One region of the Martelella soudanensis genome, then DNA from elsewhere that is predicted to be linked to it. Evidence: riboswitches for the same ligand, from Rfam matches in the RefSeq annotation. Region 1 holds a riboswitch; each other region holds the start of a gene.

Region 1 (3,436 bases):
TTCGCAGAATCGGCCGACCACCTCGCCCCTCAAGGAGCAGTTCTGTTGCATATGGGCGTGGCGTCTTGCTCCCGATACTCTCTCCCGCCTGCCGGAGAGATGCCCCGAAAGGGGCAGTGAGGGTAATGCAGCGTTTCGGATTGTGAGGGCGTTCGCGGGGATGGACTCGCCCCTCACTGTCGCTGTCGCGACATCTCTCCCCTCCGGGGCGAGAAGATTGGGGGGCTATGCGGCGCGGCCGTGTGTCGCGGCGCTGCCCGAAGCTTGAGACGGAAACAGCCGCACTCACCGCGCGCTCATGGCGTTCAGCCATTCATCGATCCATTTCTGACGGTTTTCGGCGACCACGTCCGGTGAAAATTGCAGGGTCTTTTCGGGCTTGACCGCATCCGCGAAGGCGGCGGGCAGCGGATCGGTGGTGGCGGCTGCCGGCATCATCCAGTTATGGGTCGGGATCGCGTCCTGAAAACCGGGGGTCAGGATGAATTCGAGGAAGGATTTCGCAAGCGCGGGATCATCGGCCATGGCGGTCATGCCGGCGACCTCGATCTGGATATAGAGCCCGTCCTTGAAATCGATCGCCTTGTAGCGATCGCTGCCCTCGGCGATCTCGTGATAGGCCGGCGAGGTGGTGTAGGACAGCACCATCGGCGCCTCGCCGCTGGTAAACAGCCCGTAGGCCTCCGACCAGCCCGGCGCGACCGTCAGGATCCGGTCGGAGAGTTTTTTCCACTGCTGGGCGGCGTCATCGCCATAGACCGATTTCATCCACAGCAGCATGCCGAGCCCGGGCGTGGAGGTGCGCGGGTCCTCGATCACCAGCTTCTCGCCGGCGGGTCCGTTGACCAGTTCGTCGAGCGTGGTCGGCGGCGCGTCGATGCTTTCGGTGTCATAGACGATGTCGAACCAGCCGTAATCGAAGGGCACGAACACTTCGTCGGAAAAACCGCCGGGAATTTCGGTATTCTCGGTCGAGACCCCGGAGTCTGCGAAAAAGCCGGTTTCCTTCGCCTCGTGGATCAGGTTGTTGTCGAGGCCGAGAACGATGTCGGCCGGGCTCGACTGCCCCTCAAGCTTCAGCCGGTTGAGAAGGGCGACGCCATCCTGGACGCTGACGAATTTCAGCGTGCAGCCGCAGGTCTTCTCGAAGGCCGCCTTCACCAGCGGTCCGGGCCCCCATTCGGCATTGAAGCTTTCATAGGTGTAGACGGTGAGGACCTTGCCCTCCTGGGCTGCCGCCGGCAGGGCCGGAAGGGCTGCGAGCGCCAGAATTGCGATGGCTGAGCGATGGATCATGACGCCTCCTTTGTGTTCCGTGACTGAAGGGGAAAACGGCGTCCTGCGCCTCTAATCCCTCCGCCGGTGCTAGCCGGATCAGGTTCTTCGGGTTGGCCTCAGGCCTCTCAGCGAAAATCGCACCCCGTTAGAGCTCATCAACACCTATCGCGGCGCTCCCGGCATTTCAAGAGGCGCATGATTTGAAAAATCGGCTCAAACGCACTAGGTAAAGAGCGGGTCCGGCCTGCCGGATGCCAAGCCGGTCGTCATGCGAAAACAAAGCGTGTCGGCTCATCCTTCAGGGGCGAAAGCACTCTGGAAACGGGAAACGGCGCGGCCGATCGCGGCCAGCGTGCAGTGTTCAAAAGGAAGGAGCACACGAAATGACAGAAGCCAAAACGGGCGATACCGTTCGTATTCACTACACCGGAACCCTCAATGACGGTTCGACCTTTGACAGTTCCGATGGCCGCCAGCCGCTGGAATTCACCGTGGGCGCCGGCCAGATCATCCCCGGCCTCGACCGCGAGATCGCCGGCATGGCCGTCGGAGACAATCGCGATGTGAAGGTGGCCTCCACCGAAGCCTACGGCCCCCACGACCCGCAGAAGGTGCAGGTCGTACCGCGCTCCGCGATGCCGCAGGAGGTCGAGGTCGCCCCCGGCATGCAGCTTCAGGCGCGCACGCCCGATGGCCAGACCGTGCCGCTGATCGTCACTAGGGTCGAGGAGCGGGAAGTCACGGTCGATGCCAATCATCCGCTGGCGGGCCAGGACCTGAACTTCGCGGTCGAACTGGTCGAGATCGTGAAGGCCGCCTGATCGGGGTCCCTGATCAACGCTGCCGCGCGGTTTTCGAACTATGTGAAAATATTGCGGCGCGAAGGTGGCAACCTGCCATGATTTTGCCATTCTTTGGCTGAATGGCTTTGCTAATAATGGGCTGGTACGCAACGCCGTGTGTCAGCCCTTTTTGGTGAGCCATACCCATGCCGGATTCCCGGAAAGACGTCTTTATCGATCGAAACTATTTCCTTTCAGTGATGGAACCGAAACGGGTTTGCCTCGTTTGTGACTCGTTCGCGTCTTATTGGCGCAGGACATTCGCGCAACCGCGTGCCTCAGCCTATGGTAGCCGGAGGGAATGAATATATTGCCCCGCACCATTTCAGATTATGTATCCATTTTAAGCTAACGGGATTTGCGCATGAAGAGACGAACCTTTCTGGCCCAGACGGCGGTCGGCGCGCTCGCTCTTTCCGGTGTGGGCGGCAACGCGTTCGCGCAGCAGGCAGTCGAGCCAGGCAAGATGCCGGAAGCCAACGCCGCGGTCGAGGCGGCCGGCCCGCCCCCCGATGCGTTCAATTTCGACAAGCTGACGGCGGACATGAAGGCAAAGGCCGGCGAGCCCTATCAGGAGCCGTCGCAGGATGTCCCCGAGCCGTTCAAGGACCTTCAATACGACGATTACCGTGCGATCCGTTACGATCCCAACAAGGCGATCTGGCGCGACCAGTCCGATTTCCAGCTCCAGGCCTTCGCGCTCGGCTGGCTGTTCAAGACGCCGGTCGATATCTACGAAGTCGTCGACGGCCAGACCGAGAAACTGGTGTTTACCGGCGACGATTTCATCTATCGCGCGCCCCTCGACATCGAGCAGTTCCACGGCGTCAAACTGCCGGGCGTGGCAGGGTTCCGGATCAACTATCCGCTCAATCGTCCCGAAGTCTCCGACGAGCTGATTTCGTTTCTCGGCTCATCCTATTTTCGCGCGCTCGGCCAGGACAATCTCTACGGGCTGTCGGCGCGTGGGCTCGCGGTCAACACCGCGACCAGCCAGGGCGAGGAGTTTCCGCGCTTCTCCGCCTTCTACATCATGCGCCCGGGAACGGACAACGACAAGATCACGGTTTTCGCAGCGCTCGACGGTCCGAGCGTGACCGGCGCCTACCGTTTCGTGATCACGCCGGGAAAAAATACGCGAATGGATGTCACCGCGCGACTTTTTTTCCGGAACGATATCGAGCGTCTCGGCGTTGCACCCATGACATCCATGTTTCTGTTCGGGCCAGCCAACCACCATGCTTTCGATGACTACCGGGGGCGGGTCCACGACAGCGAAGGGCTGAAGATCGTGCGGGCCGACGGAACGGAATTGT
Region 2 (3,436 bases), 2.3 Mb from region 1:
AGGGCGGCGGCTTCCGGCAGGTTGGGCGTCAGCACGGCGGCGAGCGGCAGCAGGTGGTCCTTCAGGGCCTCTACCGCATCTTCCGGTAGCAGCCGGTGACCGCCCTTGGCGACCATCACCGGATCGAGCACGACCGGCACTTCCACATGGTGGCGCAGGCTGTCGGCGATGGTGACGGCGATATTGGCATTGGCGACCATGCCGATCTTGATCGCGTCGACCTTCACATCGTCGAAGATCGCCGCGATCTGTTCGGCGACGAAGGCCGACGGCACCTGGTGCACGCCCGTGACGCCGCGCGTGTTCTGCGCCGTCAGCGCGGTAAGCGCCGCCATGCCATAGGTGCCGAGCGCCGAAAATGTCTTGAGATCGGCCTGGATGCCGGCGCCGCCCGAGGGATCGGAGCCCGCGATCGAGAGTATGTTTGCGATCATTGCTTCGCCTTCGCGATGGCGGCGGCAAGGTCTGCCGTCGCCTTATAGGGATCGGGCTGGCCGCAAATGGCCGAAACGACGGCGATCCCGTCGGCCCCGCTTTCGAATGTGGACGCCACATGCTCCGCTTTCAACCCGCCGATGGCAACGGAAGGCAATCCGCAAAGCCCGATCATCTCGGAGAGCCCTTCAAATCCGACAGGAAGCGCATGGTCGGGCTTGGTGCCGGTCGCAAACACCGGGCCCGCGCCGATATAGTCGATGCCGGCGGGATCGAAGGCGCGCGCGACGTCGAGGCCGTTGACGGAAACGCCGAGAAGCTTCTCCTCACCGATCCGGCGGCGCACATCCTCGGGATGGGCGTCCTCCTGTCCGACATGGACGCCATCGGCATCGATCGCGATGGCCGCTTCGACGTCGTCGTTCATGATCAGCCGGGCAGGGGTTCCGCCCGTGACCTGTTTCAGGGCGAGCCCCATGTCGATGCGCTCGCGCGTCGAGGCGTGCTTCATACGAAGCTGGACGATGGTCGCGCCGCCCGCGATGGCATCCCTTGCAGTGGCGACCATGCCGTAATCGCCGCAAAGTTCCGGATCGAGGACGAGATAGAGGGAAAGGTCGAAGTTCATGGCAATTCGATCTCCGCTTCGAGGGCAAGCGTGTCGGGCGTCACGGCGGCGAGCGCATCGAGGAAATGGACCTGGAACGAGCCGGGGCCTTCCGCCTTTCCATGCGCGCGTCGCCCCGCGACGCCGTAATGGGCGAGCGCTGCGACCGTCGCTTCGAAGGCATCCTCGCGCCATGCCCCGGCATAGCCGCCGACAAGCGCCGTCAGCGCGCAGCCGAGCGCCGTGACCCGCGGCATCAGGGCAGAGCCGCCGCCGATGCGGGCGCAGCGTTCGCCGTCGGTCACGAAATCGCGCTCCCCGGTGACGGCCACGACCATGTTGCGCTCACGGGCGAGCGCTTTCGCGGTCTCTTCGGCGGCCGCCACGCTGTCGCCGGCATCGACCCCCTTGCCGGCGCTGGTGGCGCCTGAGAACGCGAGGATTTCAGAGGCATTGCCGCGCAGGATCGTCGGGCCGAGGCCGAGAATTTCGAGCGCTGACCTGGCCCGGAAGCCGGTGGCGAAATGGGCGACGGGATCCAGCACCCAGGGCGTGTTGTTGCGGTTGGCGGTCTCGGCCGCGGCCTTCATGCCGGCGAGCCAGTCTGGCGAAAGCGTACCGATATTGATGGTGACGGCGGAAGCGATTCCGGCGAATTCGCCGGCCTCCTCCTTCGCGTGGACCATCGCCGGAGAAGCGCCTGCGGCCAGCAGCACATTGGCGGCGATATTCATCGCCACGTAATTGGTGATGCATTGCGTGAGCGGCGCTTCAGCGCGCATCTTCTGAAGAATGGCAGCAATATCAACCATCGGCTTCCTCCTTGCTTTGGCGGAGAAACCAGACGGGCCGGAGGGACGAAGCTCGCGAACCCGAGTGACTCCCTCCGCCGGTATGATCCGGATCAGGTTCCAAGGGTTCATCTCAGCCGGCTTTCGCCGACGCCCCTGTCGCTCTTGTTGGCCGCTATATAGCAGAAAAACGCCGCCCGGTAAGGGGCGGCGCGGTATTTTACTTCATCGTCGGCATCGAGAATTCCGCGCCGGCGCGGATGCCCTTGGGCCAGCGCTGGGTGATGGTCTTCAGGCGGGTGTAGAAGCGAACGCCTTCCGGCCCGTGCATGTGGTGGTCGCCGAACAGCGAGGCCTTCCAGCCGCCGAAGGAGTGGAACGCCATCGGAACCGGGATCGGCACATTGACGCCGACCATGCCGACCCTGATCTTGTGGGCGAATTCGCGGGCGGCATCGCCGTCGCGGGTGAAGATCGCGGTGCCATTGCCGAATTCATGGTCGTTGATCCACTGGGCGGCCTCGTCATAGCTCCTGGCGCGGGCGACCGAGAGGACCGGGCCGAAAATCTCTTCCTTGTAGATCTTCATGTCGGTCGTGACCTTGTCGAACAGGGTTGCGCCGATGAAATAACCGTTCTCGTAGCCCTGCAGCTTCAGGCCGCGGCCATCGACCACCAGTTCCGCGCCTTCTTCGACGCCCGAATCGATGTAGCCGTTCACGCGTTCGAATGCCGCCGCCGTCACCAGCGGGCCCATATCGGCTTCCGGATCGGTGCCGGGGCCGACCTTGAGGGCTGCAATCCGGGGTTTGAGTTTGTCGATCAGCCGGTCCGCCGTCTCGTCGCCGACCGGCACGGCCACCGAGATTGCCATGCAGCGCTCGCCGGCGGAACCGAAGGCCGCGCCCATCAGCGCATCTGCCGCCTGGTCCATGTCGGCATCGGGCATCACGATCATGTGGTTCTTGGCCCCGCCGAGCGCCTGGCAGCGTTTGCCGTTGGCGGTCGCGGTGGTGTAGATGTAGCGCGCGATCGGGGTCGAGCCTACGAAGGAAACGGCTTCGATATCCGGATCGGTCAGCAGCGCGTCGACGGCCTCCTTGTCGCCCTGGACGACGTTGAAGACGCCATCGGGCAGGCCCGCTTCCTTCAGCCACGCGGCAATCAGCAGCGAGGCGGAGGGATCGCGTTCGGACGGCTTCAGCACGAAGCAGTTGCCCGCCGCAAGCGCGATCGGGAACATCCACATCGGCACCATCGCCGGGAAGTTGAACGGCGTGATGCCGGCAACGACGCCGAGCGGCTGGCGGATCGCATAGCTGTCGACCCCGGTGCCGACATTTTCGGTGTATTCGCTCTTCAGAAGCTGCGGGGCGGCGGTCGCGAATTCGACCACTTCCATGCCGCGCTGGATTTCGCCGAGCGCATCGGAATGGACCTTGCCATGCTCGGCGGTGATGACGGCCGCCATCTCGTCGATCCGGGCTTCCATGATCGACAGGAACTTGTTCAGGATGCGGGCGCGGCGCAGCGGCGTGGTGGCCGCCCATTCCGGGAAGGCGGCGCTGGCGGCCTCGACGGCGGCGCGCACATCGGCCGTGTT
Region 3 (3,436 bases), 1.2 Mb from region 1:
ACGGGTTCAAGCGCTACGGCTATAATTACGGCTATGGCTATGGCTATGCCGCCCACTACGGCGACAAATATTACGATATGGACGGCGACTAGAGCATCGGGCGATGAGTTGGCATCGCCCGATGCTCTAGATTCTTTATTTCGACGCGTCGGGTTAACGAAAATCCGGATGCCGGTTTTCCGTTCGGTTGCGCGCAAAAGCAACGCGATGGCGTATTTTCGGATCAGGACCGTGGCGCCCGAGATGATCTCTCGCACTTTCCGGCGGCGGGTCATTGCGTTAGACTCGCTCATCGTCGAAACGGGATCACCGGTATGTATCTGACACGGCGCGCGTTTTCTCTCGGAGCGATTGCCTCTCTGCTTTCGGCCTGTGCAGGCAATTCGGCCGGAGGTTTTTCGTCCGTTTCTGATCCGGCGATGCGCCCGGTTGCCAATCCCGCATGGGATTCCTGGGTGGCCGGGTTCAGGAAACGCGCCGCAACACGCGGAATTTCCGACGGAACGCTGACGGCGGCCTTCGCCAACGCCGGCTACACGCCGGGCGTCATCGAGCGGGATCGCAACCAGACCGAATTCAACCGCACGCTAGAAGATTATCTGGCCATCGCCGGATCCGACGAGCGGGTCGCCAAGGGGCGCGCCAATTATGCCCGCTATCGCGATGTCCTGGAGCGGATCGAGGCGACCTACGGTGTCGACGCCAATGTCATTGTCGCCATATGGGGGCTGGAAAGCATGTATGGCGAGCGGCGCGGCAGCACCCCGGTGGTTTCCTCGCTCTCGACGCTGGCGTTTGACGGGCGGCGCGGGGTGTTCTTCGAAAACCAGTTGGTCGGCGCGCTGAGGATCCTGCAAAACGGCGACACCACCCCCGAACGGCTGACCGGAAGCTGGGCGGGCGCCATGGGCCACACCCAGTTCATTCCGACCTCCTACCTGGCCTACGCCGTCGATTTCAACGGTGACGGCCGTCGCGATATCTGGGACAGCGACCCGACCGACGCGCTTGCGAGCACGGCCAATTATCTTGCCCGCTCCGGTTGGCGGAAAGGCCAGCCCTGGGGCGGCGAGGAGGGCTCGCCGGGCGCCGCCGCCGCAACCACCAGGATACAGCCCCAGCCCGGCGGCCCGGTCTTTGTCGTGGGGCCGAATTTCAACGTCATCAAGCGCTATAACAATTCCACCAATTATGCGTTGGGCGTGGCATATCTCGCCGACCGTATTGCGGGCGCGGGCCCGCTGAGGGGCGGTTTCCCCGCAGACGGTTATGGTTTCACCGCCGATCAGCGCAAACAGCTGCAATCGCGGCTTGCGGCGGCGGGCTACGATGCCGGCGCCGTCGACGGCGTATTCGGCGACCAGACCCGCGCGGCGATCGCCGCCTACCAGCGGCAGAACGGGCTGAACGTCACGGGCGAACCGTCGATGGCTCTGCTGCTCAGGCTTCAGTGAGCCCGCGCCGACAGAGTGTACCCGACAGGCTTTTCCGGATATCGCGGGCTCCCGAAATTCCCGCCGCCGGGCATCGCGTACGCGCCATGCCATTGACAGAGGCCTGAAAGGCGGACAAAACCTGACTATTCCGAGGGGTGCATCATGCGATGCTGAGACGGCGCTGAGCCGGACCCTTGAACCTGATCCGGGTCATGCCGGCGTAGGAACGGAAAATTTGGCCGCTTCGCCATTGTGTTTCTCTTCTCCGCCGGTCTCCGTGATTGCAACATCCTGGAGATCGCACCATGAAGCCTTGCCTCCCGATGAGAACCGCAGGCCGCCAATGGCGCCGCCGTCTGGGCGACCGTTCATGCGTCAGGCCGTGCCGGCCGTGACCCGGGCTGCAACGGTCACCCGTCGCGCGGCCGGACGGCTTGCGGACGGGCTGGAAACCGCCCTCGGTCTGCTCGCCGCGGTTATCCTGATGGCGATGCTGGCACTTGTCATGGCCGGCGTCTGCCTGCGCTATGTCTTTCACACCGGCGTCATCGGCATGGAGGATCTCGGCATCTGGCTGAACATCGGTCTGATTTCCGCGGGCCTGCCATTGACCTTCTCCGGTCCGCTGTCGATGCGGTTCGACGGTCTCGCAAAGCGCTTGTCCGGTCGCGCGTCCGGGATGCTGCGCGTCGTGGCCGACGGCGTCAGCGTTGTCGCCGGGCTGATCCTCCTCGTCGGCGGCATCGGCGCGAGCCTCGGGCTTGGCGGCATGTCGCCGACGCTCGGGCTGCCGGAATGGGTCCGCTTCACCTTTCCCGCCTTCGGCGGTCTGGGGCTGCTCGCGCTGCTGTGCCTGCGCCGGCTGGAGCGGTCCGCCGGTTGGCCCCTGCTTCTCGCCCTCATCTTCGGCGGCGTTGTCTATGGGGCGGTCGGCCGACTTGCAATCGACGCCGGGCTGCCGGCAAGCCTGCCGCTGGTGGTTGCCGCCTCTCTCGGCTTGCTGGCGGGCGCGCCGCTCGCCCATGTCTTTCTGGCATCGTCCTATATCGCAATCGCCTTCGGGGCGCTGCAGACGGAACAGGCGATCATCGTCAATAGCGTTGCCGGAATGTCTAAATTCCTGTTGCTGGCGATCCCTTTCTTTCTCCTCGCGGGCGCGTTCCTGAAACTGTCGGGCGCGGCCGGCAAACTCGTCACATTCGCGGCTTCGCTGGTCGGCCATTATCGTGGCGGGCTGGCGCAGACGACGCTGTTGACCGGCGTTCTGTTTTCAGGAGCATCCGGCTCCTCCGTTGCCAATGCCGCGTTTTCCGCCTCGACGTTCCATCCCGAACTGGTGCGTCACGGCTATCCGCCCGCCCGCGCCGGGGCGCTTGTCGCCGCGTCCTCCGTTCTCGACAATGTCATTCCCCCATCGATCGCCTTTCTCATACTGGCGACGGCGACCAATCTTCCGGTTGGCGCGCTGCTCGTCGGCGGGCTGTTTGCCGGCCTGCTGATGGCCGCTTTTCTCGCCGTCGCCATAAGATTTGCGATGGCCGCCGCGAGCGGCGGGCCGCCGGCTTCGGCAACCATGCGCAAGCGTGCCGGGATCGCGGCCCTGCCGGCCTTCGGTCTCGGCCTGATCGTGGTGTTCGGCATTCGCCTGGGCATCGTCACGACCACGGAGGCGGCGGCGCTGGCGGCCATGTACGCGCTCATTCTGGCTGTGCTGTCCCGCCGCTCCGGGGGGAGCCTTGTCGCGGCCTTCCGCCAGTCGGCCGCCGAGGCGGCGGCGATCGGCCTGCTGATCGGTGCGGCGGCCCCGGTCGCCTTCCTGCTGGCCGTCGACGATATCGCCGGGGTGGTGAGCCAGGCCGCCATGATGCTCGGGGGCGGCGCTGTTGCCGTCCTCCTCCTCGCCAACGCAATTCTGCTGCTCGCCGGTCTGGTGATGGATATCGGGGCGGCGATCCTGCTTTTCGGACCTGTCCTTCTGCCGGTCGCCATTTCCGCCGGGA
Region 4 (3,436 bases), 790 kb from region 1:
TCGCCGCAGACTTCGAGCTGCTTGTCCATGTTGGCCTTGATCTTGTGCATCGGCACGTGTCCCGGCCCCTCGACCATCACCTGGCAGTCCTTGGCCCAGGCGATCTGCGTGAGTTCACCCAGCGTCTCGAGTTCGGCGAACTGCGCCTCGTCATTGGCGTCGGCGATGGACCCGGGCCGCAATCCGTCTCCAAGACTGAAGCTGACATCGTAGGCCCGCGCGATGTCGCAGATCTCGTCGAAATGCTCGTAGAGGAAGCTCTCGCGGTGATGGTGCAGGCACCACTTGGCCATGATCGAGCCGCCGCGCGATACAATGCCCGTCACCCGGTTCACCGTCATCGGAATCATGTGCAGCCGCACGCCGGCGTGGATGGTGAAATAGTCCACCCCCTGCTCGGCCTGCTCGATCAGCGTGTCGCGAAAGACCTCCCAGGAGAGTTCCTCGGCGATGCCGCCGACCTTCTCCAGCGCCTGGTAGAGCGGCACCGTGCCGATCGGCACGGGCGCGTTGCGGATGATCCAGTCGCGGATATTGTGGATGTTGCGCCCCGTGGAAAGGTCCATCACCGTATCCGCGCCCCAGCGGATCGCCCAGACCATCTTCTCGACTTCCTCGGCCATCGAGGAGGTGACGGCTGAGTTGCCGATATTGGCGTTGATCTTGACGAGAAAATTGCGGCCGATCGCCATCGGCTCCAGTTCCGGGTGATTGACGTTGGCCGGGATGATCGCCCGGCCGCGCGCCACCTCGTCGCGCACGAATTCAGGCGTGATGAAATCGGGGATTTCGGCGCCGAAAGCCTCGCCGTCCCGTTCTCGCGCCTGCCTTGCCGCCTGCCGGCCGAGATTTTCGCGGATGGCGACAAACTCCATTTCCGGGGTGACGATCCCGGCGCGGGCATAGGCCATCTGGGTAATGGCGCGGCCATTTTTCGCGCGCTTCGGTTGGTGCCGCACCGGAAATTCCGGCGTCAGGCGCTTGCCCTCGGCAAAGCCATTGTCCTCGGGCTTCACATGGCGGCCTTCATATTGTTCCGTGTCGCCCCGCGCGGCGATCCAGGCTTCGCGCGGACACGGCAGGCCGCGCTCGATGGCGATCTCGACTTGCGGGTCGGTAAAGGGGCCGGAGCTGTCATAGACGGTCACAGGCGGCTCGCCCGCCGTGGGGTGCAGGTCGATCTCGCGCATGGGAACGCGGATCTCGGGGTGGAGAACGCCCGCGTGCCAGACGCGGCGCGAGGCGGGCAGCGGGCCCGTGGTGACGGTTGGGAAAAGATCTTTCATTGGTTGGAGCCTCCAGTGCTCGAAGCGTGGAGACCCAGTTCCCGGTAATGAATGGAGATTGGCCGCGTGAAACACGCCGTAAAAGTCTCGGCCAAAGCCGCGCAGCCCGAACACCATCCCTACGCCAGTATGAACTGGATCAGGTTCATCGGGTCACTGCGCTGCGCGGACCTTTCGGACCGGCTATCAGAATCTCAGCCCCTTGTCGGGACCCCCCGGGTGAATGTGCCGAGATTGCGTTCCGACAGCCGCTTTGTCAACAGCCGTGCAAGTGGCTCGGTTTTCCGCCTCCATCTCTTCGGTGAACGCGCTGCCGATGTTGAGAGCGCGCCGAACCGGGCCGAAGCCGGTACTACTGCTCGATCGCCAGCGTCATGTTGACGGTGATATTGTAGGTGTTTTCGCCGGCAGCGATCGGCGGCGCGCCTTCCGCTTTCGCCATCATCACGTCGGCTCGAAACATCATCGGCTGCGGCATCGAACTCTGCTCGGAAATCGACATCACCTTGCCGAGCGTGACGCCGGCGGCCTCGGCGAGCGTTTCCGCCTTGGCAAGCGCATTGGCGACGGCCTCGCGCCGCGCCTCGTCTTCGGCCGCCGAAGGATCGCTGTTGGAAAACGAAATCCCGCCGCCGGAATTGACCCCGAGCTTGACCGCATGGTCGAGCACGGCGGAAAGCTTGGCGAGGTCGCGCACCCGCACATTCAGGCCGTTCTGCACCTCGTAGCCGACGATTTCGCTGGTCATCGTTCCGTCATCGGCCTTGACCTGCTGATAGCGCGGGCTCACCGAGAAATTGCTGGTCTGGAAGTCCTTCTCAGCGATGCCGTCCTGTTTCAGCGCGTCGATCACCTTCTGCATGGCGGCCGAGTTTTGCGAAAGCGCTGTCGCCGTGTCATCGGCCTGGCTGACGACGGAGAGCGAGACCGTCGCCATATCCGGCACCAGAGTGGCATCGCCATCGGCCGAGACATTGATGACGGCCGGCGGCTGGGTGCTGTCGGCGAAGGCTGCCGTGCCTGCAAGCGGCAAGGCGAAAAGCAGGCCCGCGGCGGCAATGCGGACAGGTAGGCGGACAGGTAGATTGGCCATGGAAATCCCTCCTTGAAATGTGCGTCCCCTCCTCTTGACCAGCAATTGTGAAGCCAATGCGGCGGGAACTTGCGATGCCCATCAATTTGGAGTAGTCGGAGGGTCCGCGCAAGGAACCATTGCCCGCGCGGACCGTCGCTGCCTGTCTCGGCCGCGGACAGGGCCTGTAGCTCAATGGTTAGAGCCGGCGGCTCATAACCGCTTGGTTGGGGGTTCGAGTCCCTCCAGGCCCACCATTTTTGAATTTTGACAGTTGTTGTCGTCCGACACGGAAACGCCGACTTTGCGACAAAAGTCGGTTTTTTGTGAAGCCACCGACGGCGATGCCTCGGAGGCCTCGTCGCCTTCCGAATCGGGCGCCTGCTGATTTCGCCCCTTACCCATGAATTGAAAAATAGATGCCGCGCAGCGCAGCCCCGCCAGTTTTACGCTTCCCGCGCCAACAGACCGGCTTTGTCTGTGTCAATCAGACCCCGCAGCAAAACATACGCTTCCGCACCAGCTCTGACGTTTTCCGGATACCCGAAAGAAACGTTCACGATCGGCGTTCTTCCGACTTTTCCGCTCAGGTGGCGGCGCATTTGCCGTACCGTCGGGTATGGCAAATGCGCATCTGGCTGGGTACACTGACTACGACAGATTGGGATAGTCAGTGTATCCGTTTTCGCCGCCGCTATAGTAAGTGTCATGATCCGAAGGTGCCAAAGGCGCATTCGTGCGGAAGCGTTCCGGCAGATCCGGGTTGCTGATGAAGAGCCTTCCAAACGTGACGGCATCAGCCAGGCCCGATTCGATGGCCTGCTCCGCAGTCTGCTGATCATAGTCGACATTCACCACGAAAAGGCCTGAGAACCGCTTCCGGGCCTCTGGTGCGAAGGGTTTCGCTCCCTCTGGCAGGTTCGCGGACTCCATGAAATGGAGGATGCCGACCTTTTTCTTTTCAAGTGCCTCAACAGCAAACATATATGTTTGCTCGAGATTGGAATCGCCCATGTCGTTATACGGAATGCGCGGCGAAAGCCTGACCGAGACGCGCTCCGGCCCGAAGACGCTGATG

The links. A riboswitch is a leader RNA that binds a small molecule or an ion and turns the genes downstream of it on or off. The one in region 1 is predicted to bind thiamine pyrophosphate.
Region 2: it holds a riboswitch for thiamine pyrophosphate, as region 1 does, so the genes downstream of both, thiM (hydroxyethylthiazole kinase) here and thiB (thiamine ABC transporter substrate binding subunit) in region 1, are expected to answer to the same signal.
Region 3: it holds a riboswitch for thiamine pyrophosphate, as region 1 does, so the genes downstream of both, HQ843_RS11960 (TRAP transporter large permease) here and thiB (thiamine ABC transporter substrate binding subunit) in region 1, are expected to answer to the same signal.
Region 4: it holds a riboswitch for thiamine pyrophosphate, as region 1 does, so the genes downstream of both, thiC (phosphomethylpyrimidine synthase ThiC) here and thiB (thiamine ABC transporter substrate binding subunit) in region 1, are expected to answer to the same signal.

Annotation. Positions count from the first base shown of each region.
Region 1 covers NZ_CP054861.1:1,308,538-1,311,973, reverse strand. The annotation lists gene thiB (thiamine ABC transporter substrate binding subunit) at 286-1,296, opposite strand; TPP riboswitch at 1,335-1,433, opposite strand; gene HQ843_RS06315 (FKBP-type peptidyl-prolyl cis-trans isomerase) at 1,662-2,099, shown strand; gene HQ843_RS06310 (glucan biosynthesis protein) at 2,485-3,436, shown strand, end outside.
Region 2 covers NZ_CP054861.1:4,592,054-4,595,489, reverse strand. The annotation lists gene thiD (bifunctional hydroxymethylpyrimidine kinase/phosphomethylpyrimidine kinase) at 1-434, opposite strand, end outside; gene thiE (thiamine phosphate synthase) at 431-1,063, opposite strand; gene thiM (hydroxyethylthiazole kinase) at 1,060-1,854, opposite strand; TPP riboswitch at 1,907-2,001, opposite strand; gene HQ843_RS21920 (CoA-acylating methylmalonate-semialdehyde dehydrogenase) at 2,054-3,436, opposite strand, start outside.
Region 3 covers NZ_CP054861.1:2,508,442-2,511,877, forward strand. The annotation lists gene HQ843_RS11950 (GumC family protein) at 1-92, shown strand, start outside; gene HQ843_RS11955 (lytic murein transglycosylase) at 315-1,454, shown strand; TPP riboswitch at 1,578-1,680, shown strand; gene HQ843_RS11960 (TRAP transporter large permease) at 1,807-3,436, shown strand, end outside.
Region 4 covers NZ_CP054861.1:515,428-518,863, forward strand. The annotation lists gene thiC (phosphomethylpyrimidine synthase ThiC) at 1-1,286, opposite strand, end outside; TPP riboswitch at 1,385-1,514, opposite strand; gene HQ843_RS02500 (SIMPL domain-containing protein) at 1,639-2,379, opposite strand; tRNA gene HQ843_RS02505 (tRNA-Ile) at 2,540-2,615, shown strand; gene HQ843_RS02510 (alkene reductase) at 3,010-3,436, opposite strand, start outside.